One region of the Pseudomonas sp. WS 5071 genome, then DNA from elsewhere that is predicted to be linked to it. Evidence: predicted binding sites of a transcription regulator. Region 1 holds the regulator's gene; the other holds the start of a gene.
What was found. The regulator LexA, encoded in region 1, represses DNA repair genes until DNA is damaged. The targets are predictions, from matches to a motif close to CTGTNTNNNNANACAG.

Region 1 (14,734 bases):
ATGACCCTGCTCAAATTCAGCGATGTGTCCCTTGCTTTCGGCTCTACGCCGTTGTTGGACAAGGTGTCCTGGCAGATCGCCCGTGGAGAGCGGGTGTGCATCATCGGCCGCAACGGCACCGGCAAGTCCAGCATGATGAAGCTGGTAAAAGGTGATCAAAAGCCTGACGACGGCTCTGTCTGGCGCGCACCCGGCCTCAAGATTGGCGAATTGCCGCAAGAGTTGCCGGTTGCCGACGGACGGACCGTGTTCGATGTTGTGGCCGAGGGCCTCGACGGTGTGGGCGAGCTGCTGGCTCAGTACCATCACCTCAGCCAGAACATCGTCACCGATGCCGACCTGGACAAGCTGATGCACGTCCAGCAAGACCTTGAAGCCCGTGATGGCTGGCGCTTGCAGCAATTGGTCGACAGCACCCTGAGCCGCCTGCAATTGCCGGCGGACAAAACCCTGGCCGAATTATCCGGCGGCTGGCGTCGTCGCGTTCTGCTGGCGCAAGCACTGGTGTCCGAACCGGACCTGCTGCTGCTCGACGAACCGACCAACCACCTGGATATCGGCGCCATTGCCTGGCTGGAAGAAGCCCTCAAGGACTTTCAGGGCGCTGTGCTGTTTATTACCCACGACCGTTCCTTCCTGCAAAATCTGGCCACCCGGATTCTGGAACTGGACCGTGGCGGTCTGATTGACTGGAACGGCGACTACGCGAGCTTCCTGGTCCACAAGGAAGCCTCCCTGGCGGCGGAAGAAACCGCAAACGCGCTGTTCGACAAGCGCCTGGCCCAGGAAGAAGTGTGGATTCGTCAGGGCATCAAGGCGCGTCGCACCCGTAACGAAGGCCGTGTACGTGCCCTCAAGGCCCTGCGTGTTGAACGCAGCGAGCGCCGTGAGCGCACCGGTAAGGCCAACATCCAGCTGGACACCGCCGACAAGTCCGGCAAGCAAGTGATGGTGCTGGAAAACGTCAGTTTCGCGCACCCGGAAGGTCCGTTCCTGATCAAGGACTTCTCCATGGTGTTGCAACGCGGCGACCGCATCGGTCTGCTGGGCGCCAACGGTACGGGCAAAACGACACTGCTCAAGTTGATGCTGGGCGGCTTGCAGCCTACCAACGGCAAGGTGGAAGAGGGGACGCGCATCGACGTGGCGTACTTCGACCAGTTGCGTCACCAGTTGGACCTGGAAAAAACCGTGATCGATAACGTGGCCGAAGGTCGCGACTTTATCGATATCGATGGTCAAAGCCGCCACGTCCTGAGCTACCTGGGTGATTTCCTGTTCAGCCCGCAGCGTGCCCGCACGCCGGTCAAGGCGCTGTCAGGCGGCGAGCGTGCGCGCTTGCTGCTGGCCAAGTTGTTCAGCAAGCCTGCCAATCTGCTGGTGCTCGATGAGCCGACCAACGACCTCGACGTCGAAACCCTCGAGCTGCTGGAAGAGGTGTTGCTGACCTTCAAGGGCACGGTATTGATGGTCAGTCACGACCGGGCATTCCTCGACAACGTGGTTACCAGCACGCTGGTCTTTGAAGGCGAAGGCAAGGTGCGTGAATACGTGGGCGGTTATCAGGACTGGCTGCGTCAAGGCGGCTCGCCGCGCTTGCTTGGTGTGACTGAAAGCAAATCCGGCAAGGCTGACCTGAACTCTGCCGTTGTCACGGCCGCCGCAGCGCCAGCTCAGGCTGCTCAGGCCCCTGCTCCGGCGAAAAAGAAGCTGAGCTACAAGCTGCAGCGCGAACTGGAAGCGCTCCCTGGCGAGATCGATGCCAAAGAGCAGGCGATTGCTGCCGTGGAAGCTGAAATGGCTGACGCAGGCTTCTATCAGCGTCCTGCTGCACAAACGGCTGAAGTGATTGCCAAGCTCGAAACGTTGCAAGCTGAACTCGAGCAACTGGTTGAACGTTGGGCTGAGCTGGATGCCTGATTGAGCAGTCGCTGAACTGAAAAAGCCCGGCCTTTTTAATCAAAAGGTCGGGCTTTTTTGCTGTGGAGGGTGGTGCTCAATCGGTTTTTTTGAGGCTGACAGCCAATACGTCGCACGGCGCGCCATGCAGCACGTCATTGGCGGTGGAGCCGAGCAGCAGCGCCAGGCCGTGGCGGCCGTGGCTGCCGACCACGATCAGGTCGCAGCCATGATCTTTGGCGAAACCATGGATTTCTTGGCGGGGTTGGCCGTACGCCAGCTTGCAGTTGTCTTTTGTGAGTTGCGGATAGATATCGATCAGCCGATCGAGGCGTTCTTTGGCCTGATCAAACTGTTGCTGCTGCAACTGCGACAGGTCCATGGGCACGTCGCCCCCAAAGGCCATGGCCATGGGTTCGACGATGTGGATCAGGGACAGCTTCGCGCCGTTGGCTTCAGCGCTGGCGCTGGCACGGTAAATCACCGGGTCGCACTCTTCAGTCAGGTCTACGGCAACCAAAATGTGCGTGTAGGGTTTGGGTGTGGACATGTGAGGCGCTCCTGTAAACAGTAATTGGCGATGAGTATGGCCCTTTTGCACAGCCTTGGTTCAAGTCAGGGTCAATGCATTAATTTGAAGGCAGTGAGAGTACACATATGACGGTATGGATAGTGGTGTCAATCCTGGCGCTGATTTTGAGTCCGCTTGCCTGGCTGCGTCCTTCGCGTCGCCAAAGCGGGCGTATGGCGCTGCGTATGGAGGCGCGTCGTATGGGGTTGGCCATGCAATTGACGCCTCAGCAATGGCCGCATTGGCTGGAGCCCGAGCCGCCCGGCTCGTGCGCGCAGTTTCATCGTCCGCGGCGCGGCAGTGACCCTGATGTGTGGTGCTATTGGCAATCTGCGCCGGGAATCTGGGTCAATCAATGGCGTGAAGTCTGTACAGACGAGCGCTTGCTGGCGCAGTTTCGCAAGTTGCCAGCGAACGTTTACAAGGTTGAAGCAGGCAAGCAAATGATTGCGCTGTATTGGGGCGAGAAGGGCGAATCGCAGGTGTTGGTGGCGATCGACGAAACGCTTAAAGCCCTTGCCTGAGCAGGCGGCAACTGCCCCGAGCCTGCGTGCTTGACAGCAGCGCCTGCCATTCGCAGGCGACCAGGAACTGACTGACAGGTCGTTTTGTCATCGTTGTTTCGGACAATTGACAAGCGCACGCTTTTCCGTGAAGGTGTCGACACCCAAATCAAACGGGCGTATGAATCGAGTGTTTGCCACACAGGCAGCATTCGCATAACCCCGAATATCGCGTTGGCGGGTGTGCCTGGTGGATTGGCGTTAGCATTGACGGTGTCGTCATTGCCAGCCAGACGCTAGCGTCCGACGTGTACTGTTCAGCTTCCATATCCTGGAGATCAGTTGATGATTTACGAAGGTAAAGCCATCACGGTTACGGCTCTTGAAAGTGGCATCGTCGAACTGAAGTTCGACCTCAAGGGTGAGTCCGTCAACAAGTTCAACCGTCTAACCCTGAACGAATTGCGTCAGGCAGTCGATGCGATCAAGGCAGATGCTTCGGTCAAGGGCGTTATTGTTTCCAGTGGCAAAGACGTCTTTATCGTCGGCGCGGACATCACCGAATTCGTCGAAAACTTCAAGTTGCCGGATGCCGAGCTGATTGCTGGCAACCTCGAAGCCAACAAGATCTTCAGTGACTTCGAAGACCTCAATGTTCCAACCGTAGCAGCCATCAACGGTATTGCACTGGGCGGTGGTCTGGAAATGTGCCTGGCGGCGGATTTCCGTGTGATGGCCGACAGCGCAAAAATCGGTCTGCCGGAAGTCAAACTCGGCATCTACCCGGGCTTCGGCGGCACTGTTCGCTTGCCGCGCCTGATTGGTGTGGACAACGCTGTTGAGTGGATCGCGTCCGGCAAAGAAAACCGTGCTGAAGATGCCTTGAAAGTCGGTGCCGTTGACGCTGTAGTGACAGCCGACAAGCTGGGCGCCGCAGCATTGGACCTGATCAAGCGTGCCATTAGCGGCGAGCTGGACTACAAGGCCAAGCGTCAGCCAAAACTTGAGAAGCTCAAGCTGAACGCCATCGAGCAAATGATGGCATTCGAAACCGCTAAAGGTTTCGTGGCCGGTCAGGCCGGTCCAAACTACCCGGCACCGGTTGAAGCGATTAAAACTATCCAGAAGGCTGCGAACTTCGGTCGCGATAAAGCGCTGGAAGTTGAAGCGGCAGGTTTTGCAAAACTGGCTAAAACCTCAGCATCGCAATGCCTGATCGGGTTGTTCCTGAACGATCAGGAGCTGAAGAAAAAAGCCAAGATCCACGACAAGATCGCCAAAGACGTGAAGCAGGCTGCCGTTCTGGGCGCAGGCATCATGGGCGGCGGTATTGCCTATCAGTCGGCCTCCAAGGGCACGCCGATCCTGATGAAGGACATCAACGAGCACGGCATCGAGCAAGGGTTGGCGGAAGCCGCCAAGTTGCTGGTGGGCCGCGTTGATAAAGGCCGTATGACGCCAGCCAAAATGGCTGAAGTGCTCAATGGCATTCGTCCTACTCTGTCCTACGGTGATTTCGGTCACGTGGACCTGGTGGTTGAAGCAGTCGTTGAAAACCCGAAGGTCAAACAAGCGGTGCTGGCTGAAGTTGAAGATCACGTCAAGGAAGATGCCATTCTGGCGTCGAACACCTCGACCATTTCCATCAGCCTGTTGGCAAAAGCCCTCAAGCGTCCGGAAAACTTCGTCGGCATGCACTTCTTTAACCCGGTGCACATGATGCCGTTGGTTGAAGTGATTCGTGGCGAGAAATCCAGCGATCTGGCCGTAGCCACTACGGTTGCCTACGCCAAGAAAATGGGTAAAAACCCGATCGTCGTTAACGACTGCCCGGGCTTTTTGGTCAACCGTGTGCTGTTCCCATACTTCGGCGGCTTCGCCAAGCTGGTCAGCGCTGGCGTCGACTTCGTGCGCATCGACAAGGTCATGGAAAAATTCGGCTGGCCAATGGGCCCGGCGTACCTGATGGACGTGGTCGGCATCGACACTGGCCACCATGGTCGCGACGTGATGGCGGAAGGTTTTCCGGACCGTATGAAAGACGACCGTCGTTCAGCGATTGATGCGCTGTACGAAGCCAAGCGTCTGGGTCAGAAAAACGGTAAGGGTTTCTACGCTTACGAGGCTGACAAGCGCGGCAAGCAGAAGAAAATCGTGGACTCAAGTGTGCTTGAGGTGCTCAAGCCGATCGTTTATGAACAGCGCGATGTCACCGACGAAGACATCATCAACTGGATGATGATCCCGCTGTGCCTTGAAACCGTGCGTTGCCTGGAAGACGGCATCGTTGAAACCGCAGCCGAGGCCGACATGGGCCTGGTGTACGGTATCGGTTTCCCTCCATTCCGTGGCGGCGCCCTGCGTTACATCGACTCGGTCGGTGTTGCAGAGTTCGTAGCCCTGGCTGATCAGTACGCTGAACTGGGCGCGCTGTACCACCCGACTGCGAAGCTGCGTGAAATGGCCAAAAACGGCCAGAGCTTCTTCGGTTAAGCGCCCCATTAGAGTGAGAGTGAAATTATGAGCTTGAATCCTAGAGACGTGGTGATTGTAGACTTCGGTCGCACCCCGATGGGCCGCTCCAAGGGTGGCATGCACCGCAACACCCGTGCTGAAGACATGTCTGCGCACCTGATCAGCAAAGTGCTGGAGCGCAACAGCAAGGTTGACCCGAACGAAGTAGAAGATGTGATTTGGGGCTGTGTTAACCAGACCCTGGAGCAAGGCTGGAACATTGCGCGCATGGCGTCGTTGATGACCCAGATCCCGCACACCTCGGCTGCCCAGACCGTGAGCCGCCTGTGCGGTTCATCCATGAGCGCTTTGCACACCGCTGCGCAAGCCATCATGACCGGTAACGGTGACGTATTTGTGGTGGGCGGCGTCGAGCACATGGGTCACGTGAGCATGATGCATGGTGTCGATCCCAACCCGCATATGTCGCTGTATGCGGCAAAGGCGTCGGGCATGATGGGCCTGACCGCTGAAATGCTGGGCAAGATGCACGGTATCACTCGCGAACAACAGGATGCTTTCGGCGTTCGTTCGCACCAGTTGGCCCACAAGGCGACGATTGAAGGCAAGTTCAAAGACGAAATCATCCCGATGCAGGGATATGACGAAAATGGCTTCCTGAAAACCTTCGACTACGATGAGACCATTCGTCCGGAAACAACCATGGAAAGCCTGGCGGCGTTGAAACCTGCGTTCAACCCTAAGGGCGGCACTGTTACCGCCGGTACTTCGTCGCAAATCACCGATGGTGCTTCGTGCATGATCGTGATGTCGGCTCAGCGTGCAAAAGACCTTGGTCTGGAGCCGCTGGCGGTGATTCGTTCGATGGCCGTTGCAGGTGTTGATCCGGCAATTATGGGTTATGGTCCGGTTCCAGCGACGCAAAAAGCCTTGAAGCGCGCGGGCTTGAGCATGGCTGATATTGACTTCATCGAGCTCAATGAAGCATTCGCTGCACAGGCTCTGCCAGTGCTGAAAGATTTGAAAGTGCTCGACAAGATGAATGAGAAGGTTAACCTGCATGGCGGCGCCATCGCTCTGGGTCATCCATTTGGATGCTCAGGTGCGCGTATCTCCGGCACCTTGCTCAATGTAATGAAACAAAATGGCGGCACCTTCGGGTTGTCCACCATGTGCATTGGTCTTGGCCAGGGCATAGCAACTGTTTTCGAACGCGTCTAAGCGTTGCGTTGACAGAAGCCGGGGCCAAGTGCCCCGGTTTTTGTTTTTATGACTTTTTAATCGTTATGAGCTTTAATTTTTTTATCCGTAAAAAAGGTGTTGCAACATGCCGCTACAACCTGGCCTCTATCAACATTACAAAGGGCCACACTATCGGGTATTCAATGTGGCTCGCCATTCTGAAACCGAAGAAGAAGTGGTGTTTTACCAAGCCCTGTATGGGGATTTCGGTTTTTGGGTGCGCCCATTGAGCATGTTTTTGGAAACGGTCGAAGTGGATGGCGAGCAGGTACCGCGCTTTGCACTGATTGAGGCCGAACCCAGTCTTTTTCCCCGGCCATAAGTGGGCGTCGCGCAGCACCCTGCGCTTGACCTCACCTTGTTGCCACTATATATAGCGGTGCCGCGTCAGGCGCGAACCGCCTTTCACTTCTAGAATTCAGGAATTTTCTGATCCATGGGCAAATCGCTGGTCATTGTGGAATCCCCGGCTAAGGCCAAGACCATCAACAAGTACTTGGGTAACGAGTACGTGGTGAAGTCGAGTATCGGCCATATCCGAGACCTGCCCACCAGCGGTTCGGCTAGCGCCAGCAAAGAACCGGCTGCCAAGCGTGGCAAGGCCGCGGCGGGCGAAGCGCCGGCTTTGTCGCCGAAAGAGAAAGCTCAAAAGCAGCTGATCTCACGCATGGGCGTCGATCCGGAGCACGGCTGGAAAGCCAAGTACGAGATCCTTCCCGGAAAGGAAAAGGTCATCGAGGAACTGCGCCGGCTCGCCAAGGATGCTGACACCATCTATCTCGCAACCGACTTGGATCGCGAGGGGGAGGCCATTGCATGGCACCTGCGCGAAGCCATCGGTGGTGATGACAGTCGCTACAAGCGCGTGGTGTTCAACGAGATCACCAAAAAGGCTATTCAGGAAGCGTTCTCCAAACCGGGCGAACTCGACATCAACCGTGTCAACGCCCAGCAAGCGCGCCGTTTTCTCGATCGCGTGGTGGGCTATATGGTTTCGCCGTTGCTGTGGGCAAAAATTGCCCGTGGCTTGTCGGCAGGTCGTGTGCAATCGGTGGCCGTGAAGCTGGTAGTCGAGCGTGAGCGCGAAATTCGGGCATTCAACCCTGAAGAATACTGGGAAGTTCATGCGGACCTTGGCACGGCCAAAGGCGCAAAAGTGCGCTTCGATGTGGCCCGCGAAAAAGGCGAGGCCTTCAAACCGCTGAACGAAGCCCAGGCCATGGCCGCGCTGGAGAAGCTCAAGGCGTCCAGCTACACCATCGCCAAGCGTGAAGACAAACCGACCAGCAGCAAGCCGTCGGCACCGTTCATTACCTCCACCCTGCAACAGGCCGCGAGCAATCGCTTGGGCTTCGGGGTGAAGAAAACCATGATGATGGCCCAGCGCTTGTACGAAGCGGGCTACATCACGTATATGCGTACCGACTCCACCAACCTGTCGGCGGATGCGGTTGAAATGGCCCGCACCTACATTGAAGGTGAGTTCGGCGCGTCTTATCTGCCGCCAGCCCCTAACGTGTACAGCAGCAAGGAAGGCGCACAAGAGGCTCACGAAGCGATTCGTCCTTCTGACGTGAACATGCACCCGAGCAAGCTGTCAGGCATGGAGCGGGACGCTGAGCGCCTTTACGAGCTGATCTGGCGCCAGTTTGTGGCGTGCCAGATGCTGCCGGCCAAATACCTGTCTACTACCGTGAGCGTGGCGGCCGGTGATTTTGAGTTGCGTGCCAAAGGTCGCATCCTGAAGTTTGACGGTTACACCCGTGTCATGCCGCAAATTGCCAAGCCGGGCGACGACGATGTGTTGCCTGACATGGCTCAGGGTGACGTGCTGAAGCTGATCAATCTCGATCCTACCCAGCATTTCACCAAGCCCCCGGCCCGCTACTCCGAAGCCAGCCTGGTCAAAGAGATGGAAAAACGTGGCATTGGTCGTCCATCGACCTATGCGGCAATCATTTCGACCATTCAGGATCGCGGCTATGTGGCCTTGCACAATCGCCGTTTTTACTCCGAAAAAATGGGCGATATCGTTACCGAGCGTTTGTCCGAGAGTTTCTCTGACCTGATGGACTACGGCTTCACCGCCGGCATGGAAGAAAACCTCGATGACGTGGCTCAGGGTGAGCGCGACTGGAAGAACGTGCTGGACGAGTTCTACGGCAGCTTCAAGAAGAAACTTGAGGTGGCGGCTGACCCGGACAGTGGCATGCGTGCCAACCAGCCGGTGATGACCGACATTCCGTGCAAGGAATGTGGGCGTCCGATGCAGATCCGTACGGCATCGACCGGTGTATTCCTCGGTTGCTCGGGTTATAGCCTGCCGCCGAAAGAGCGTTGCAAGGCCACCGTGAACTTGGTCCCTGGCGATGAGATCGCAGCCGACGATGAGGGCGAGTCGGAGTCGCGTGTTTTGCTGGGCAAGCACCGTTGCCCGATTTGCAGTACCGCAATGGATGCTTACCTGCTGGATGAGAAGCACAAGCTGCACATCTGTGGTAACAACCCGGATTGCGCTGGCTACGAAATCGAAGAGGGCAGCTACCGCATCAAGGGCTATGAAGGCCCGAGCCTGGAATGTGACAAGTGTGGCAGCGAGATGCAGCTCAAGACCGGTCGTTTCGGCAAGTTCTTCGGCTGCACCAATGCGCAGTGCAAAAACACCCGCAAGCTGCTGAAAAGCGGTGAAGCGGCGCCGCCGAAAATGGACCCGGTGAAAATGCCGGAGCTAAAGTGCGAGAAGGTCAACGACACCTACATTCTGCGTGATGGTGCTTCGGGGTTGTTCCTGGCAGCCAGCCAGTTCCCGAAAAACCGTGAGACCCGTGCGCCGCTGGTGATTGAAATCATCCCGCACAAGGATGAGATCGATCCGAAGTATCACTTCTTGTGCGAAGCGCCGAAGAAAGACCCCGATGGTCGACCTGCTGTGATCCGCTACAGCCGTAAAACCAAAGAGCAGTACGTGCAAACTGAGGTGGACGGCAAGCCGACAGGCTGGCGTGCGTTTTACGACGGCTCCAGCTGGAAGGTTGAAGACAAGCGCAAAGAAAAAGACGCGTGATCAGTTGCTGAACGACTGAAAAACCGCGCGATGGCATCATGCCTCGCGCGGTTTTTTTTTGGCTCAGGGGTTGAGGTCTACGGTAGGTAAGGTGGCTGATGCGTTCTCACGACGACTTCGTGGTCGGACGCCTGGCGCGGCGCATTCATAGCGCCACCCTCTTGCGCCTGTCACCTCATTTCCCGGAGACTGCTCAGCCTGCCCTCATCCTTTTGCTGTGGAGTGCCTTTATGGCTCACGAACTCTATACCCGCACCAATCAGAAAATCTATTTTGCGGGCCTAGCGCTGGAAACCATGAACAAAGCACTGCAAGGTGGGGCCATGAACGCGCAGGCATTGCTGCAGGCAGAGCGCGAATCAGCGGTATTTCACTTGTATGGCGCGTTGCTCGGTTTATGTCATGAAATTGCAGGTTTCTATCGATTGCCGCAGGCCCATGCCAATCGTGTGGAGTTGTTGCTAACTCAAGAGGTGCTGGACGCTAAAGCTATTCCAGAGCTTGCGGAGATGGTTGAGCTGGCAAGATCGCCGGGCACTTGGCTGGCTCAATTGGTGGCAGCGCATGCAGCCCTGTATCAACCGTTGCAGGCGCCTAAAAAGATCAAGGTCGATGTGTTTCAACCCTTGATTGAAGTTGTCAGTGTGGAAGGCGACGGGCCGGAAACGCTCAGTCGCGACACCCTGGAAGAATGGCGTCAAAACCTTAAGAAAATGGCCATACGCTTTCGCGATGGACTCAATGAGTGCTAAAAGTCGGGTTCGAAACTGTACGGTCATTCATCAGGACGTCATTAAAGCGTCATAGAACGTGGCAAATTTCTGAAGGATGACTGATATAATCCCGCGCTTTCGTGGAGAACCAACTTTTATGCCAACGTCCTTTCTAGAAATTGTCGAATTGCCTGACGGCCGTATCGAGTTGCGCCGGGCTGAGGACGAGGGGTCTTTGGTGACGCTGAACTTCTCCGAAGATGCCAAGGCCTTTCTTCAGGGGCAGCATGTTGAAGTGGCAAAGGCCATGTTGAGTGTTGGTGTGCAAATGGCGGGGCGGCTGGCCGAGGGCGAGCTGGAAAAAGAGGATGAAGGACCGCGCATCCTTCACTAAGTGTTTCTGGTTGAACCTCTAAACGGCTGGCTTCTGTGTCCTGTAGAAGCCCCGTGCTGCTCGCGTCTGGTTAGCCCAATCGAATATTCAGGCTTTGCCCTTGACCCATCAGCGCTGAGCCGATCAATTGTTGGCGAGCCGTGCTATTGAGTGGGTTTATCCAGCTCACCACCGTGTGGCTGCGGCCCAGGCGCAGCGCTTCGCAAGTCAATTGCAAGGCGCTCTTGTTGCCGTTGGGTTGGAGCAGCAAGATGCGTTCGCGGTTCAGTCCGGCATCACGCAGCCAGGTTTGTGTCAGGCTGGCCGGTGGTGCGATCAGTGTCAGCCAGCGCTCATCTTGTTGCTCGCTGAGTTCGCGAAGCATGGGGGCCAGCAGGCTCAAGCAGTTCTCGGCAGCGCCGCGTAGCGACAGTTCACTGAAAACTTCAGGTTCTGCGCGCCAGGGTGAATCAAGCACGGTCTTGATCGTGGCTGGCATGGGTTGAGCCATGAATGCCTCGAATAAAGGGAGTTGTGCGGGTAGCGATGTGTGCGGGAACTGCATGACGCCTCCTTATTAACGGCGAATAACGCCGACACTCAGGCCTTCGATAACCAGCTCCTGCTCTTTGAGGTTGACCTCAATGGGCGCGAAATCGGGGTTTTCGGCGATCAGCCAGACTTTGCTGCCTTCTCGCTTGAATCGCTTGACCGTTACTTCGTCATCAATACGTGCAACCACAATTTGCCCGTTTCTGGCCTCGCGGCACGTGTGAACGGCAAGCAGGTCGCCATCAAAGATGCCAACGTCCTTCATGCTCATGCCCTGGACGCGCAATAAGTAGTCGGCCCGCGGATGGAAGAAGGTCGGGTTGATGTTGCAGGATTCTTCAACGTGTTCCTGCGCCAGTATGGGAGCGCCAGCCGCCACTCGACCGATGATGGGCAGGGTGGACTCGTCGGCGCTGGCCTCGAAACCGGGAATCCGTATGCCCCGTGAGGCCCCCGGCGTCATTTCGATGGCGCCCTTGCGGGCCAGGGCCTTGAGGTGTTCCTCGGCGGCATTGGGCGACTTGAAGCCCAGCTCCTGTGCAATTTCGGCACGGGTGGGCGGGTATCCGTTGTCATCCAGGCAGCGTTTGATAAAGGCCAGGATCTCAGCTTGGCGTGGCGTCAGTTTTAGCATATTGATCGCTCTGTCTTTTTATACAGTGACTGGGATTATATACAGTGAAGGCTCATTGGCAATGCTCCATTTTTAACCGTCCGCTGGACGGTCGTCGATGAGCAATGAGGCGGCTACTTTATCAGCACAGGCCACGTCGTCCGAGGCTGTGGTTAAATGCGGGACTGGCCGGTCGCAAAAAGAATGCCCACCTTGACTTTTAACAAACTGAAACGTATGTTTCAAACAACTGTTTAAGTGTTTGTCAGCCGGAGTAGACATGGCCCAGTCGGAAACCGTTGAACGTATCCTTGATGCTGCCGAGCAGCTGTTCGCGGAAAAAGGTTTTGCCGAGACTTCATTGCGGCTGATTACCAGCAAGGCCGGGGTTAACCTGGCAGCTGTGAATTACCATTTCGGGTCCAAGAAAGCGCTGATTCAGGCAGTTTTTTCGCGCTTCCTCGGGCCTTTCTGCGCCAACCTCGATCGTGAACTGGAGCGGCGTCAGGCCAAGCCGGACAATCGTCCCGAGCTCGAAGAGTTGCTGGAAATGTTGGTGGAGCAAGCGCTGGTGATTCAGCCGCGCAGCGGCAACGACCTGTCCATTTTCATGCGTTTGCTGGGTTTGGCGTTCAGTCAGAGTCAGGGGCATTTGCGCCGTTATCTTGAAGACATGTATGGCAAGGTCTTTCGCCGCTACATGCTGCTGGTCAATGAGGCTGCGCCGCAAATCCCGCCGATTGAACTGTTTTGGCGTGTGCACTTCATGCTGGGTGCGGCTGCGTTCAGCATGTCCGGGATCAAGGCGCTGCGGGCAATTGCCGAAACCGACTTCGGTGTTAACACCTCGATTGAGCAAGTCATGCGCTTGATGGTCCCTTTTCTGGCCGCTGGCATGCGTGCGGAAAGCGGCGTGCTCGATCCGGCGATGGCGGCGGCGCAAATGCGTCCGCGCAACAAATCTTCTCAGGCCAGCCCCAAGGTTTGACCTGACGCGGGTGGGCGAGGCAGCGCAGTTCCGCTAAGCTTGCCGCCATGCTCATTCCCGCCTTGTTTCCCTGTGTCCTCTTTACGGGTGCTGCCAACACTGCTGGCGCGCGCGCCGCTGTCTGCGTGCGGGACCAGGAAGCAAGCGCACTTTCTTTGAAGGAATACCCATGAGTTCTGCCTTGCAAGGCTCCTTGATGGTGGACGTCGCCGGCACTTGGCTGACGGCCGACGACCGACACCTGTTACGCCAGCCTGAAGTGGGCGGCCTGATTATTTTTGCGCGTAACATTGAGCACCCGCGTCAGGTGCGTGAGCTGTGTGCTTCGATTCGGGCCATTCGCCCCGACCTGCTGCTGGCGGTGGATCAGGAAGGCGGGCGGGTTCAACGCTTACGCCAGGGGTTCGTCCGATTGCCCGCTATGCGCGCTATCGCGGATAACCCCAATGCAGAGTACCTGGCCGAGCAGTGTGGCTGGATCATGGCTACCGAAGTCCTGGCCGTTGGCCTGGATTTGAGCTTCGCGCCGGTGCTGGACCTGGATTACCAACGCAGCGCCGTGGTCGGCAGCCGCTCATTTGAGGGCGATCCAGAGCGCGCTGCAGCCTTGGCCGGCGCTTTCATCCGTGGGATGAACGACGCTGGCATGGCCGCCACGGGTAAGCATTTCCCGGGGCACGGGTGGGCAGAAGCCGATTCCCACGTGGCCATTCCTGTCGATGAGCGCAGCCTTGAACAGATCCGCAGCCACGACCTGGTGCCGTTCGCACGTTTGAGCCGGCAGTTGGCGGCGGTCATGCCCGCTCATGTGATCTATCCCAATGTTGACAGCCAGCCTGCGGGCTTTTCCCGTCGCTGGTTGCAAGACATCCTGCGCGGCGAGTTGGGCTTTGATGGCGTCATTTTCAGTGATGACTTGTCAATGGCCGGTGCCCATGTGGTGGGGGATGCGGCCAGCCGGATCGAAGCCGCCTTGTCGGCCGGCTGTGACATGGGGTTGGTATGCAATGACCGGGCAGCGGCTGAATTGGCCCTCACGGCGGCCCAGCGCCTGAAGGTCACGCCTTCGGCCCGCATTGCACGCATGCGCAGTCAGGCCTTCGCCAGCACGGACTACCGCCAAGACCCGCGTTGGCAGGTGGCGATTGGTGCGCTCAAAGATGCTCAGTTGATTGATTAAAGGATCGCGTTGATGACGGTTTACGCAATTATTGGTGGCACAGGCCTGACCCAGCTTGAAGGATTGACCATTACGCGCTCATTGGCGCTGGATACCCCGTATGGCCCAACGTCAGCCGACATTCAGATCGGCGAATTCGCGGGACGTGAAGTGATGTTTCTGGCGCGCCACGGCCACCCGCATCGGGTCCCGCCCCATCAGGTGAACTACCGTGCAAACATCTGGGCGTTGAAACAGGCCGGTGCGCAGGCCATTTTGGCTGTTAATGCCGTAGGCGGGATCCATATGGCCATGGGCACCGGGCATTTTTGCGTACCCCACCAAGTGATTGATTACACCAGCGGTCGTGAACACACGTTTTTTGCGGGTGATCTGGAGCATGTGACGCACATTGACTTCAGCTATCCCTACACGCAATCCCTGCGTGAGCACTTGATTGACGCACTGGCTGCCGAGGGTTGTTCCTACAGTTCTCATGGTGTGTATGCAGCAACCCAAGGGCCGCGTCTTGAGACAGTGGCCGAAATTGCCCGGCTTGAGCGTGACGGCTGTGACATTGTC
Region 2 (14,734 bases), on a different contig from region 1:
TGCCGGACGAATGGTCTTGAAGGTATCGCCATCACTGCGCTTGCCGGTAATCACGTAGCCGTCAACCGCTACGCGCTCGACCTTGCCATCCTTAACTTGCTGGATGAAGTCGGAATAGTTGAGGGTTTGTGGCTCGTTTGGACTAGAGAAGTTGTTCATCACGGTCACAAGGACAGCGGCGATGATCAACCACAGGATCAGATTCTTTGCCATATCGTTCAATTAGCTACCCTCTGAAGCAAGCTCCGCTACTGAAAGCGTGCTTCGCATGATATTCACCGGCATAACTTACTACATTGCCTACAAGGCTTGCAGGCTCCGTCTGTAACCCTTTGTGAAACTTTGACTACACAATATTCGTTATGCCAGATCTGTAAAGCGATACAAATAAAACTATCGCCCTGGTCAGAGACGCTCATCGCTGGCAGAACCTTCAATACCGCGGAAGCCACGACCCAGCAAATACTGCTCCCGGGACCTGTCACGCGATGACAATGGCTTACGCATCTGCACTTTTTCGAACAGCTTACGGATGTCTTTGTGGTACTGGTCGAAGCCTTCCCCCTGAAAGACCTTAATCAGAAAATCACCACCTGGTCGCAATACGCGCCCTGCCAGATCCAGTGCCAATTCACACAGGAACATCGCGCGCGGCATATCAACAGCGGCCAATCCACTCATATTGGGGGCCATATCTGAAATCACAAGGTCTACCTGCGTATTTCCGACGGCCTCCAGTATTTGGGCCAACACATCGTCCTGAGTGAAATCCCCCTGAATAAAGGTCACGTCAGGGATGCTGTCCATTTCCAGGATGTCGGAAGCAATCAAGCGCCCCTGACCACCGATCAGACGACTGGTCACTTGCGACCATCCACCTGGAGCAGCGCCCAGGTCGATCACCGTCATACCGGGGCGAATCAACCGATCACGCTCCTGGATCTCCAACAGCTTGTAGCTGGCACGCGAACGGTATCCGTCTTTCTGCGCCATTTTGACGTAAGGATCGTTGAAATGTTCTTTCAGCCAATTCAGGCTAGTTTTGGAACGGGCCACGGGCCACCTCAAAAAATATAAACGGGTCGTGATTAACTGGGCGGTCTGGGACTCGCTCGGGTAAACTGGCCGCCGCTTTTTACAAGATCAGACACAGGGGTCAGATTATGCCGCTCACTCAAGAGCAGAAGAAACAGTACAAATCCATTGGCCACCATCTGAAACCAGTATTGACTGTGGCTGACAATGGTTTGACTGAAGGTGTTTTAACCGAACTCGAACGCGCATTGGGCGATCACGAGCTGATTAAAATCAAAGTCAACATCCTGGACCGCGAATCTCGCTTGGCTGCCATTGCAGAACTCTGCAAAAGCGGCAAAGCAGAACTGGTTCAGGTGATTGGCAAAATGGCGCTTCTGTACCGCAAGAACGTCAATGTAAACAAGCAACTGTCGAACATCCACCGCTTCAAGTGATGTCGACAAGGGTCAAGGGCGTGCAAAGCGCGCCCTGATACTCTCACCCGGAATAGGCTGAAGCACCAGAATCAAACCCGAAAAGCCAGCCAACCAGTAAAAAAACGACTGCCAGCGCAATGCTTCAGTCAGCCATGAATGCCCTGCGAGATACAACGCACAACCGACCAGCGCCATCAGCAACAGCTGCCCACGCAGGTCGCGCCAAATACTCTCAACGCCCTCAGTCCTGGCCAATACCAGCGCCTGCACAAACACGCAGACGGCTGAAAATATGACCAGCAGCACTTCAAGCGTATTGCCGATCTCTTCTACCAACAACGGCGCCAGTCCGATTTGGGCCAGCACCGGCATCAATCCTAAATGCATCAACCACAGACCGCCAACCCACAACACCTGGGCTAGCTGCCAAACCAGTGCGCCCGCTCGAAGCGGGCGCCTGTGTTCAGATGTGGCGAACTTCAACAATCTCGTACTCGATCACACCGCTTGGCGTCTTCACAGCCACCACATCGCCCTCTTCCTTGGCGATCAAGGCACGAGCAAGCGGGGACCCGACAGAGATTTTTCCGAGCTTGAAATCAGCCTCATCCTCACCAACGATCTGGTAGGTCACGCTTTCATCAGTTTCAACGTTAGCGATCTCTACCGTCGTACCGAAAATCACCTTTCCGGTATGGGGGATGGTCGTCACATCGATAATGACTGCGTTCTGCATGCGGCCTTCGATATCACGAATGCGCGCTTCCACCATGCCTTGCTGTTCACGAGCTGCATGATATTCAGCGTTTTCCTTCAGGTCACCCAGCTCCCGTGCCGTGCCAATGTCCTGGCTCAACTTGGGCCGAACAACCTTCGTCAGGTGCGCATGCTCTTCTTCGAGGGCTTTCGCGCCCTGAACGGTCATTGGGTATTTGGTTATGCTCATGCCTTCAATCCTGCGTGTAGATCCTGCAAGCGACGTACGGTTTTTTCAGGGCCGAATTTAAGCGCTTCACAGATCGCTTCGCCAGCAGCAATGGTCGTGGTGCAATAAATCTTGTGCTGCAAGGCGTTACGACGAATGGAATAAGAGTCAGCAATCGACTGACGACCTTCAGTTGTGTTGATAATCAGCGTGACTTCGTCATTTTTGATCATATCGACAACGTGAGGGCGACCTTCGGTCACCTTGTTGACACGGCGTACCTTCAATCCTGCCGCTTCAATAAACTTGGCCGTGCCCGCTGTGGAAACCACCTCGAAGCCCAAAGCGATCAGGTCACGCGCAACACCTGCCACCAAAGGCTTGTCGTCATCACGCACACTGATAAAGGCGGTGCCGCCAGTTGGCAATACTTCGCTCGCGCCCATTTGAGCCTTCGCAAATGCCTCACCGAAGGTATCACCTACCCCCATCACTTCACCGGTGGACTTCATCTCAGGGCCAAGAATCGGGTCAACACCCGGGAATTTGGCGAACGGGAACACCGCTTCTTTCACACTGTAGAAGTTAGGAATGATTTCTTTGGTGAAACCGATTTCCTTCAGGGTTTTACCTGCCATGACGCGCGCAGCAATCATTGCCAGTGAGACACCAATGCACTTGGAGACAAAAGGAACGGTGCGCGAAGCGCGCGGGTTCACTTCAATTACGTAGATGTCTTCCCCTTGCAGTGCCAGTTGAACGTTCATCAGGCCGACAACACCCAACTCCAGCGCCATCTTCTTGACCTGTTCGCGCATCTCGTCCTGGATGTGCAATGGCAGCGAGTAAGGAGGCAACGAGCAAGCGGAGTCGCCCGAGTGAACGCCTGCCTGCTCAATGTGCTGCATGATCGCGCCGATCACGACATCCGCACCGTCACAAACCGCGTCAACATCCATCTCGATGGCACAGTTCAGGAAGTGATCCAGCAGAACCGGGCTGTCGTTAGACACCTTCACCGCGTCACGCAGGTAGCGCTTGAGTTCTTCCTCTTCGTACACGATTTCCATCGCACGGCCGCCCAGCACGTAGGAAGGACGAACCACCAGCGGGTAACCGATTTTGCTGGCCGCGCGGATGGCTTCATCTTCACTGCGCACGGTTGCGTTTGGCGGCTGACGCAAGTTCAAACGCTCGACCATTTGCTGGAAGCGCTCACGGTCTTCAGCACGGTCGATTGCATCCGGGCTGGTGCCAATGATCGGCACGCCAGCTTCTTCAAGTGCACGCGCCAGCTTCAGTGGCGTCTGACCGCCGTACTGAACAATCACACCTTTTGGCTTCTCGACCCGTACGATTTCCAGAACGTCTTCCAGAGTGACAGACTCGAAATAAAGACGATCCGAAGTGTCGTAGTCCGTCGAAACTGTTTCCGGGTTGCAGTTGACCATGATGGTTTCGTAACCATCAGCACGCAACGCGAGAGCCGCGTGTACGCAGCAGTAGTCAAACTCGATACCTTGACCAATACGGTTCGGACCGCCACCCAGAATGATGATTTTGTCGCGATCCGAAGGATTCGCTTCACACTCTTCCTCATAGGTCGAGTACATGTAGGCGGTGTCGGTGGCGAACTCGGCTGCACAGGTATCAACACGCTTATAAACCGGGAACACTTCCAGCTTGTGGCGATGGCGACGCAGGTTTTTCTCGGTAACCCCCAGCAGCTTGGCCAGACGCTGATCCGAAAAACCCTTGCGCTTGAGGCGATACATCATGTCGCGGTCGATGCTGGCAAGACCCAGCGTCTTAATTTTCTCTTCGTCCTTGATCAGGTCTTCGATCTGCACCAGGAACCAAGGATCAATCATGTTCATGCCGAAGATGTCTTCGACCGTCATGCCTGCACGGAATGCGTCAGCTACGTACCAGATGCGCTCAGCGCCCGGCACTGTCAGCTCGCGCTTGAGCACGGCCATGCTTTCCGGGTTGCTCAGGTCCAGTTTTTCATCCAGACCGCACACACCGACTTCAAGGCCACGCAACGCCTTTTGCAGAGACTCCTGGAAAGTCCGGCCAATGGCCATAACCTCGCCAACAGACTTCATTTGCGTGGTCAGTCGCGCATCAGCCTTGGAGAACTTCTCGAAGGCGAAGCGAGGCATTTTGGTCACGACGTAGTCGATAGAAGGCTCGAAAGAGGCTGGCGTCTTGCCACCCGTGATTTCGTTTTGCAGCTCATCAAGGGTATAGCCAATCGCCAGCTTGGCAGCGATACGCGCAATCGGGAAACCCGTGGCTTTGGAGGCCAGCGCGGACGAACGGGACACGCGCGGATTCATCTCGATGACGACCATACGGCCAGTATCCGGGCAAATACCGAACTGAACGTTGGAACCGCCCGTTTCGACGCCGATCTCACGCAGTACCGCCAGCGAGGCGTTACGCATGATCTGGTATTCCTTGTCCGTCAGGGTCTGTGCAGGCGCAACAGTGATCGAGTCACCGGTGTGCACACCCATCGGGTCGAAGTTCTCGATCGAGCAGACGATGATGCAGTTGTCCTTTTTATCGCGGACAACTTCCATCTCGTACTCTTTCCAACCGATCAGCGACTCGTCGATCAGCAGCTCTTTGGTTGGAGATAGATCCAGGCCGCGGGAGCAGATCTCTTCAAACTCTTCGCGGTTATAAGCAATACCACCACCCGTGCCGCCCATGGTGAAGGACGGACGAATGATGCACGGGAAGCCAAGCTTCTCGAGAACGGCGTTAGCCTCCTCCATGCTGTGAGCAATGCCAGAGCGCGGGCAATCAAGACCGATCGACTTCATCGCCTTGTCGAAACGCGAACGATCCTCAGCCTTGTCGATGGTGTCCGCATTGGCACCGATCATCTCAACATTGAATTTCTCCAGAACGCCTTCGCGCTCCAGGTCCAATGCACAGTTCAGCGCCGTCTGCCCACCCATGGTAGGCAACAGGGCATCCGGACGTTCTTTTTCGATGATCTTGGCGACCGTTTGCCACTTGATAGGCTCGATGTACGTGGCATCGGCCATGTCCGGGTCGGTCATGATGGTGGCCGGGTTGGAGTTCACCAGAATGACGCGGTAACCCTCTTCACGCAGTGCCTTGCAGGCCTGAGCGCCGGAGTAGTCGAACTCACACGCCTGGCCGATAACAATCGGGCCAGCGCCGAGAATCAGAATGCTTTTTATGTCTGTACGTTTTGGCATGGGTTTGTCACTCAAATCCGCAGGTCAGTGGGCAAGCCGGTAATCTTTTCCCTGAAGCCCCCAAGGGCCGCCGGTGCTCGGGGCCGCCTTGGGCGACTTCATTCACAGGAAACGGATTAGCGGCGCTTGGCCATCTCGTTGATGAAACGGTCGAACAGCGGTGCTACGTCGTTCGGGCCCGGGCTCGCTTCAGGGTGACCCTGGAAGCTGAATGCGCTCTTGTCGGTAAGCTCAATACCCTGCAGCGTGCCATCAAAAAGCGACTTGTGAATCGCACGCACGTTGACAGGCAAAGTGGCTTCATCCACCGCAAAACCGTGGTTCTGACTGGTGATCATCACAACACCCGTATCCAGATCCTGAACCGGGTGGTTGGCGCCATGGTGACCATGACCCATTTTCACGGTCTTGGCACCGGAGGCCAACGCCAGCAGCTGATGACCCAGGCAGATACCGAAAACCGGAATCTCGGTGGTCAGCACCTCTTGAATGGCCTTGATTGCATAGTCACAAGGCTCTGGATCGCCTGGGCCGTTGGACAGGAACACCCCATCCGGATTCAACGCCAGAACATCGCTGGCCGGGGTCTGAGCGGGCACGACCGTCACGCGGCAACCGCGCTCCACCAGCATGCGCAAGATGTTCCACTTCACGCCATAGTCGTAGGCAACGACGTGGTAAGGAAGCTCAGAGGCATCCAGGGTCGGGTGGCTGTCGGTCGCAAGATTCCAGACGCTGGAGCGCCACTCGTAGGCCTTCTCGGTGCTGACGACTTTCGCCAGGTCCATGCCCTTCAGGCCCGGGAAACCTCGTGCTGCTGCAATAGCAGCTTCGTCCGAAATATTGTCACCCGCCATGATGCAACCGTTCTGCGAGCCTTTCTCACGCAGAATACGGGTCAGGCGACGTGTATCAATGCCTGCAATCGCCACAACGTTGTTGGCTTTCAGGTAATCCGACAACGACATCGTGTTGCGCCAGTTGCTAGCAACCAAAGGCAAATCACGAATAACCAGACCTGCGGACCAGACACGATCAGACTCGGCATCCTCCGGTGTAGTACCGGTATTGCCTACATGCGGGTAAGTCAGGGTAACAATTTGCTGAGCGTAGGAAGGATCGGTAAGGATTTCCTGATAGCCGGTCATTGCGGTGTTAAAAACGACCTCACCAACGGTTTGACCGTCAGCTCCAATGGCTTCGCCGCGAAAAATGCTGCCATCAGCAAGGGCGAGTATGGCTTGCTTAGTCAAGAAGACCTCCCGTAAATAAAACCTGAAAGGGCGATCGCAGGTTGTAAAAAAGCGGAGTGACGTATGGACACGTCACCCCGCTTTTTCATCGAATAATCTGCGCGCTTTTAGTGGACACACTAAAGCTGTAGGTTACAGAAAAATGCTTTTTTGGTCTACCGCTAAAACGCCTAAAAGGCTCGAGATTGCGACAGGACATCGCTTAGCAGTTAAAATCCGGCGGCGGACGCACCAGCCGCCGGATTTTACAGGGAGCGATCAACGCAGGTCGAGAACATCCTGCATGTCGTAGAGACCAGGCTCACGCCCGTCCAGCCACAACGCAGCGCGAACCGCGCCCTTAGCAAAGGTCATACGGCTGGAGGCCTTGTGGGTAATTTCGAGTCGCTCGCCTTCAGTCGCAAACAGTACCGTGTGATCACCGACCACATCACCGCCACGCACCGTTGCAAAGCCAATGGTTTCGCGTTCACGAGCGCCGGTATGACCTTCGCGACCGTAGACCGCGACTTTCTCCAAATCACGCCCCAATGCATCCGCAATCACTTCACCCATGCGCAGCGCAGTCCCCGAAGGCGCATCGATCTTATGACGATGGTGCGCCTCAATGATTTCAATATCCGCATCATCACCCATCACGCGCGCCGCCATATCAAGCAGCTTGAGCGAGAGATTGACGCCAACACTGAAGTTCGCGGCAAAGACGATCGGAATGTCTTGACCCGCTTCGGACAACTGTTGCTTTTGAGACTGAGTCAGCCCGGTCGTACCAATCACCATGGCTTTGCCTGAACGACGGCAAATTTCCAGGTTTTTCAGCATGACCTCCGGCAACGTGAAGTCGATCAACACATCAAACTCGTCAATGACCGCCTCCAGACTGGAGGACAACGGCACACCGATCCGCCCAAGAGAGGCCAACTCGCCAGCATCAGCACCCACCAACGTGCTCCCCGGACGAACGATCGCCGCAGTAAGACCACCCAGCGGCGAGCGCTGTTGCACGGCATCAACCAGTGTTTTGCCCATGCGCCCGGCAGCGCCCATCACAGCAATACGTCGCATGACCTGCCCCTTACAAATCGCCGAAGAAGCGTTTCACGCCTTCAAACCAGCCTGTGGCATTCGGCGAATGACTGCTATCACCTTCGAGGGTAGTTCGGAACTCTTCCATCAGCTCGCGCTGGCGACGACTCAATTTGACAGGCGTTTCAACCACAACGCGACACATCAAATCACCGGCACCACCACCACGCACTGGCGCAACACCCTTGCCGCGCAGGCGGAACTGCTTGCCGGTCTGAGTACCTTCCGGAATTTTCAGCTTGACCCGACCATCCAGCGTCGGCACTTCAAGCTCAGCACCTAGCGCGGCATCTGCCACGCTGATTGGCACTTCGCAGAAGAGATGCTTGCCATCGCGCTGAAAAATCGCGTGCTCGCGCACATCGATCACCACATAAAGGTCGCCGGTAGGGCCACCTTGAACGCCCGCCTCACCTTCACCGGAAAGACGAATACGGTCACCTGTATCCACGCCAGCAGGCACTTTTACAGAAAGGGTTTTGTACTCTTCTACACGACCCGCACCGTGACAACTGTCGCAAGGGTCGGAGATGATCTTGCCTTGGCCATGACAGCGCGGACAGGTCTGCTGCACAGCAAAGAAACCCTGCTGCATGCGAACTTGACCAATGCCGCCACACGTCGGGCACGTGACGGGCGATGAACCCTTCTTGGCTCCCGAGCCATCGCACGGCTTGCAATTAACTTGCGTCGGAACACGGATATTGACGGTTGTACCGCGAACAGCCTCTTCCAGGTCCAGCTCCAGCGTATAGCGCAAATCGCTACCGCGCTGAGCACCACCCCGGGAGCCGCCACGACCACCACCAAAGAAATCACTGAACACATCCCCGAAAATATCGGAGAAATTCTGCCCACCAAAACCACCTCCGCCGCCACCCATCTGCGGGTCTACGCCAGCATGGCCATACTGATCGTAAGCAGCACGCTTGCTTGAATCCGAGAGGACTTCATAGGCCTCATTGGCCTCTTTGAAAAGCTCTTCAGAAGCCTTGTCGTCTGGATTGCGATCCGGGTGATGCTTCATTGCTAAACGGCGATAAGCTTTTTTCAGCTCTACCTCGGTAGAGGTGCGCTCAACACCCAAAATTTCGTAATAGTCGCGCTTTGCCATAATTCTTTGCACTCTCAAGGACGTTCGGCAAAACCCTCCCGAGCCTCACCAAACCCGCCAAGCCCGATAGAGATCAGTCTCGACTCACGTCTTTTTCAACGATTTTGGTTTCTGATTAACAGCCAATGCGTTGGCCGACAGGAGCGGTAACTACAGGCCGAAATACAAGAAGGTTTCGAGCCAGACCGCCAGCACCCGACCTTGTCGCATGCTGTAAAAATTCTTCAACTCCAGACACGCCAACGCGGGAGCTAGCTCCCGCGCGGCGACATCCTACCAGTCACCGCATGTGCACGGTCAACCGGCCGACAAACAAGCTAATTACTTGTTGTCTTTTACTTCTTCAAACTCAGCGTCGACAACGTCGTCAGCTTTTTCAGCCGAGTCAGCTGGCTTGGACGCAGCGTCCGCAGGGTTCGCTTGCTCGGCGTACATCTTCTGAGCAACCGGAGCCGACACTTTGGACAGCTCTTCAACCTTGGCGTCGATAGCGGCTTTGTCATCGCCCTTAACAGCAGCTTCAAGAGCAACTACAGCGGCTTCGATCGCTGCTTTCTCTTCCTCGGTAACCTTGTCGCCAGCATCAGCGATCATTTTACGAGTCGAGTGAACCAGCGCGTCGCCCTGGTTACGTGCAGCGGCCAGCTCTTCGAACTTGCGGTCTTCTTCAGCGTTGACCTCAGCATCACGCACCATCTGAGCAATCTCTTCCTCGGACAGACCCGAGTTAGCCTTGATCACGATGGACTGAGACTTGCCAGTCGCCTTGTCTTTCGCACTTACGTTCAAAATACCGTTGGCATCGATATCGAAAGTCACTTCGATCTGAGGCACGCCACGTGGAGCTGGTGGAATGTCAGCCAGGTCGAATTTACCCAACGACTTGTTCTGAGCCGCTTGCTTACGCTCACCTTGAAGCACGTGAATGGTTACCGCGCCCTGGTTATCGTCTGCAGTCGAGAACACTTGCGATTTCTTGGTAGGAATCGTGGTGTTTTTCTCGATCAGAGGCGTCATCACGCCGCCCATGGTTTCGATACCCAACGTCAGCGGGCTTACGTCCAGCAACAGTACGTCTTTAACATCACCCGCCAAAACCGCGCCCTGAATAGCAGCACCCATGGCAACCGCTTCGTCCGGGTTCACGTCTTTACGTGCTTCTTTGCCAAAGAACTCAGTTACCAGCTTCTGCACCAATGGCATACGGGTCTGACCACCAACCAGAATGACATCGTTGATAGCACCCACATCAATGCCGGCATCTTTCAACGCCAGACGGCAAGGCTCGATTGTGCGCTGAACCAGATCTTCAACCAGCGATTCCAACTTGGCGCGAGAGATCTTCACGTTCAAGTGCTTAGGACCAGTGGCATCTGCAGTGATGTAAGGCAGATTCACGTCAGTCGACTGGCTCGAAGACAGTTCGATTTTGGCTTTTTCAGCAGCTTCTTTCAGACGCTGCATCGCCAGCGGGTCACCTTTGAGGTTCATACCGCTTTCTTTCTTGAATTCGTCAACCAGGTAGTCGATCAGACGGATATCGAAGTCTTCACCACCCAGGAACGTGTCACCATTGGTTGCCAGCACTTCAAACTGATGCTCGCCATCAACTTCAGCAATTTCAATTACCGACACGTCGAATGTACCGCCACCCAAGTCATAAACGATGACAGTGTGGTCGCCCTTCGCTTTGTCCATACCGTAAGCCAGAGCAGCTGCGGTAGGTTCGTTGATGATGCGTTTTACGTCCAGACCAGCAATACGGCCCGCGTCTTTGGTTGCCTGACGCTGGCTGTCGTTGAAGTAAGCCGGAACGGTAATAACCGCTTCAGTCACTGGCTCGCCGAGGTAGTCTTCGGCGGTTTTCTTCATTTTTTTCAGGATTTCAGCCGAAATTTGTGGCGGAGCCATTTTTTGGCCGTTCACTTCAACCCAAGCATCGCCATTGTCTGCCTTGACGATTTTGTAAGGCACCATCTGGATGTCTTTCTGTACAACTTCTTCATCAAAACGACGACCGATCAGACGCTTCACCGCGTACAGGGTGTTATGCGGATTGGTCACTGCCTGACGCTTGGCCGACTGACCAACCAAAATTTCGCCGTCATTGGCGTACGCAATGATCGAAGGCGTAGTACGCGCGCCTTCTGCGTTTTCAATCACTTTGGCCTTGCCGTTTTCCAGAACAGACACACACGAGTTGGTGGTGCCCAAGTCAATACCGATAATTCTGCCCATGTTAACTCTCCCTAAATTTGAATTTTTTTGCCGCAGCAGTAATGACCAACTGCGGCATTACTTAAACGCTTGACTTCTAAATGGGGGCCTTGCGACCGATTTCAAGCCTGCTCATCAATTGAAGGCGAAACCGGTGCCGGCGCCTTGCTTACCACGACCATCGCCGGGCGCAACAGGCGGCCATTGAGTTGATAACCCTTTTGGAACACCTTAAGAACGCTATTGGGCTCAACGTCAGCACTTTCTTGCATGGCCATCGCCTGATGATGCTCGGCATTGAACGGTTCGCCGTGCGGATCAATGGCCTCCAGCTGATAACGCTTCAGGGTGTCCTGGAACATTTTAAGTGTCAGCTCGATACCTTCACGCATCGGTCGAATGCTCTCGTCATCAGGGCTCGACAGTTCAAGCCCACGTTCCAGGCTGTCGATCACTGGCAGCAGATCGCCAGCAAATTTTTCCAGAGCGAATTTATGTGCTTTCTCAACGTCCTGCTCGGCACGGCGGCGGACGTTCTGCAGATCGGCAGCTACACGCAGAGCCTGATCATTGGCGGCTGCCAGTTGCTCTTCAAGCACCTGCACACGGGCTACCAGATCTTCGCCTGATGCATCGGCGGCCTGATTAGCATCTTGGTTCTGCGTATCCATAGTCTGTTCGTCTGCCATAGATTTCTCCTTTCAAACTTTGTCCGCGAATTCAAGTTCGCGCTTGTGCCAAGGTATATGGGGTCGCAATTCTCAGGTTCAAGAGCCAGAAAAACGGAAGGCATGAGTTATCTCAATCAAGCGCACGCTCTACCAAAAAACCAAACGACCTAAAAAATAGCAAATGCGGTGTAAATCGAACTAAGCCTGCCCATTGTCAGCCCGCTCAAAAACACTGTATAAATAACCAGACATTACGTTTTGGAGCGGCCCCCATGCTGGTGCACCTGTCCGTACACAACTACGCCATCGTTGAACATCTCGATCTGGAGCTCGATCGCGGTATGAGTGTAATCACTGGCGAAACCGGCGCCGGCAAATCGATCATGCTCGATGCCCTGGGGTTAACGCTGGGCGACCGCGCGGACAGTGGTGTCGTGCGTCCTGGCGCAGACAAGGCAGACATTCTCGCCACTTTCGATTTGCAAGAAATCCCCGAAGCACAAGCATGGCTGGCCGAACGGGATCTCGAGAATGACGGCCCCTGCATTCTGCGGCGAGTCATTACCAGCGAGGGACGTTCCCGTGGATATATCAACGGCACGCCTTGTCCACAAGGCGACCTCAAAGCCCTTGGCGAGCTGTTGATCGACATTCATAGCCAACATGAACATCAATCGCTGCTAAAACCCGAAACACACCGTCGGTTGCTCGATGAATTTGCAGGCGCGACCGACTTGGCCCGACAGGTACAGCTCGCGGCACAACGCTGGCGTCAAACCAAACAAGAATTTGAGCATCTTTCCAACTCTGGCGATGAGCAGCAAGCTCGCCATCAGTTGCTCAGTTATCAACTCGAAGAGCTAGACAACCTGGCGCTTGCTGAAAATGAGCTGGAAGAGCTGGAGCAGGAACACAAAAGCCTTACCAATGCCGAAGCTTTACTTTCAATTTGCCGCCAAGTGGTCGAGCAATGCAGTGAAAGCGACTCCGGCAATGTGCTTAACACGCTCACCGGCAGCCTCAATCGCTTGGCCAGTGTCAACAACAATACCAGCGCACTGAACGAAGCTTCTGATTTGCTTGCCAGTGCCCAGATCCAGGTTGAAGAAGCAGTCGGTGAGCTGAATCGCTTTCTCGACCACTTCGATGCTGACCCGCGTCGCCTGCAATATCTGGAGGAGCGTCTCGACTCCATCTATACCATGGCACGCAAACATCGCGTTCAACCTGCCGAGGTCTATGCCCTGCAACAAAAATTGATGGATGAGCTGGAAACGCTGAACGCCAATGATGAATCCATCGAAAGGCTGGCCACTGAGCTGACAGCGTTTGCACGTCATTACCAAGAATGCGCGCGTGAACTCAGCAACATTCGCACTCAGGCCGCTACGCGCCTGGGCAGCGCTGTAGAAGAAGAAATTCAGCGCCTCGGCATGCCGGGAGGTCGTTTCGTCATTGAATTAAAGCCGCAAAACAGTACCGACCCACAGCCTTTCGGCCTGGAACACGTCGAACTGCTGGTCAGCGCAAACCCCGGACAGCCGCTCAAAGCGCTGGCCAAAGTAGCGTCTGGCGGTGAACTGTCACGTATCAGCTTGGCTATTCAGGTAATCACCGCGCAAACCTCACGCGTTCCGACTCTGGTCTTCGACGAAGTGGACGTGGGTATTGGCGGCCCTACAGCCGAGATTGTAGGTCAACTGCTACGCCGCCTCGGCGACCGCGGTCAAGTCTTGACCGTCACACACTTGCCTCAAGTCGCTGCGCAGTGCCACCAGCATCTTTTCGTGCACAAAGTTAGGGACAGCGAGGCTACGCGGACAGCGGTATCCAAACTGAGTCAAAAAGAGCGCGTGGAAGAGGTTGCGCGCATGCTGGGCGGCATCGATCTGACCAAAGAGTCTTTGGCGCACGCGAAGAAAATGGTCGTATCAGCAAAAAATCAGGCAGCTTAACGACGAACGGTCATCCCACAGAAAGCACGAAGGCGACCCTTGGGTCGCCTTCGATCGTTTCACGAACCTGAATTCGCGTGCCTTGCTTACTTGGTTTTCTTACGTACGTAGAGAACCAAGTTGTGATCCACCAGCTCAACGCCATGTTTCTCGGCGATTGCGTGCTGCAGCTTCTCGATGTCTTCATCGAAAAACTCAATCACTTCTCCGCTTTCAACGTTGACCATATGGTCGTGGTGGCCACCGTCAGCATCTGCTAACTCGAACACCGCATGACCGCCATCGAAATTGTGGCGAATCACCAGCCCGGCGGACTCGAACTGGGTCAGCACACGATAAACCGTGGCCAGACCGACGTCCTCGCCTGCCTGCATAAGCGCCTTGTAAACGTCCTCGGCACTCATGTGACGCTGATCAGCAGAATCAAGCATTTGTAGAATTTTGACTCGCGGCAGAGTCACCTTAAGTCCGGCCTTACGTAGTTCGCTATTTTCAACCATGGTTAGCTTTCTCGCGGAAGCCGCTTCGCAGCTTCTCTTAATACGGGTATGATCGGCGTTTACGTTGTCCCAGCCAAGATAGTGGAAGTCGCCCACCGATGCAAAACACCAAGCTCTTGCTAACCAGTTTCACCTTTGTGGGACTGCTCGCACTCGCCGGTTGTTCATTCCCCGGGGTTTACAAAATCGACATCCAGCAGGGCAATGTCGTCACGCAGGACATGATAAACCAGTTACGCCCGGGAATGACCCGCCGGCAAGTGCGGTTTATCATGGGGAACGCCCTGCTGACCGATACATTCCATCCGGATCGTTGGGAT

Region 2: recN (DNA repair protein RecN) is a predicted target of LexA. The motif match lies at 12,192-12,207, and genes of this name have one in related genera.

What each region holds. Positions count from the first base shown of each region.
Region 1 covers NZ_JAAQWY010000025.1:41,832-56,565, forward strand. Annotated here, with positions in the region: gene HBN61_RS15915 (ATP-binding cassette domain-containing protein) at 1-1,920, shown strand; gene HBN61_RS15920 (universal stress protein) at 1,997-2,449, opposite strand; gene HBN61_RS15925 (hypothetical protein) at 2,557-2,994, shown strand; gene fadB (fatty acid oxidation complex subunit alpha FadB) at 3,319-5,466, shown strand; gene fadA (acetyl-CoA C-acyltransferase FadA) at 5,494-6,669, shown strand; gene HBN61_RS15940 (DUF1653 domain-containing protein) at 6,776-7,012, shown strand; gene topA (type I DNA topoisomerase) at 7,127-9,754, shown strand; gene HBN61_RS15950 (DUF6586 family protein) at 9,985-10,506, shown strand; gene HBN61_RS15955 (hypothetical protein) at 10,625-10,861, shown strand; gene sulA (SOS-induced cell division inhibitor SulA) at 10,932-11,405, opposite strand; gene lexA (transcriptional repressor LexA) at 11,418-12,026, opposite strand; gene HBN61_RS15970 (TetR/AcrR family transcriptional regulator) at 12,286-12,993, shown strand; gene nagZ (beta-N-acetylhexosaminidase) at 13,175-14,173, shown strand; gene HBN61_RS15980 (S-methyl-5'-thioinosine phosphorylase) at 14,186-14,734, shown strand, end outside.
Region 2 covers NZ_JAAQWY010000023.1:52,486-67,219, forward strand. Annotated here, with positions in the region: gene ftsH (ATP-dependent zinc metalloprotease FtsH) at 1-213, opposite strand, end outside; gene rlmE (23S rRNA (uridine(2552)-2'-O)-methyltransferase RlmE) at 406-1,056, opposite strand; gene yhbY (ribosome assembly RNA-binding protein YhbY) at 1,164-1,472, shown strand; gene HBN61_RS15135 (hypothetical protein) at 1,485-1,889, opposite strand; gene greA (transcription elongation factor GreA) at 1,918-2,394, opposite strand; gene carB (carbamoyl-phosphate synthase large subunit) at 2,397-5,618, opposite strand; gene carA (glutamine-hydrolyzing carbamoyl-phosphate synthase small subunit) at 5,735-6,871, opposite strand; gene dapB (4-hydroxy-tetrahydrodipicolinate reductase) at 7,130-7,936, opposite strand; gene dnaJ (molecular chaperone DnaJ) at 7,947-9,071, opposite strand; gene dnaK (molecular chaperone DnaK) at 9,393-11,309, opposite strand; gene grpE (nucleotide exchange factor GrpE) at 11,411-11,977, opposite strand; gene recN (DNA repair protein RecN) at 12,232-13,914, shown strand; gene fur (ferric iron uptake transcriptional regulator) at 14,001-14,414, opposite strand; gene HBN61_RS15185 (outer membrane protein assembly factor BamE) at 14,513-14,734, shown strand, end outside.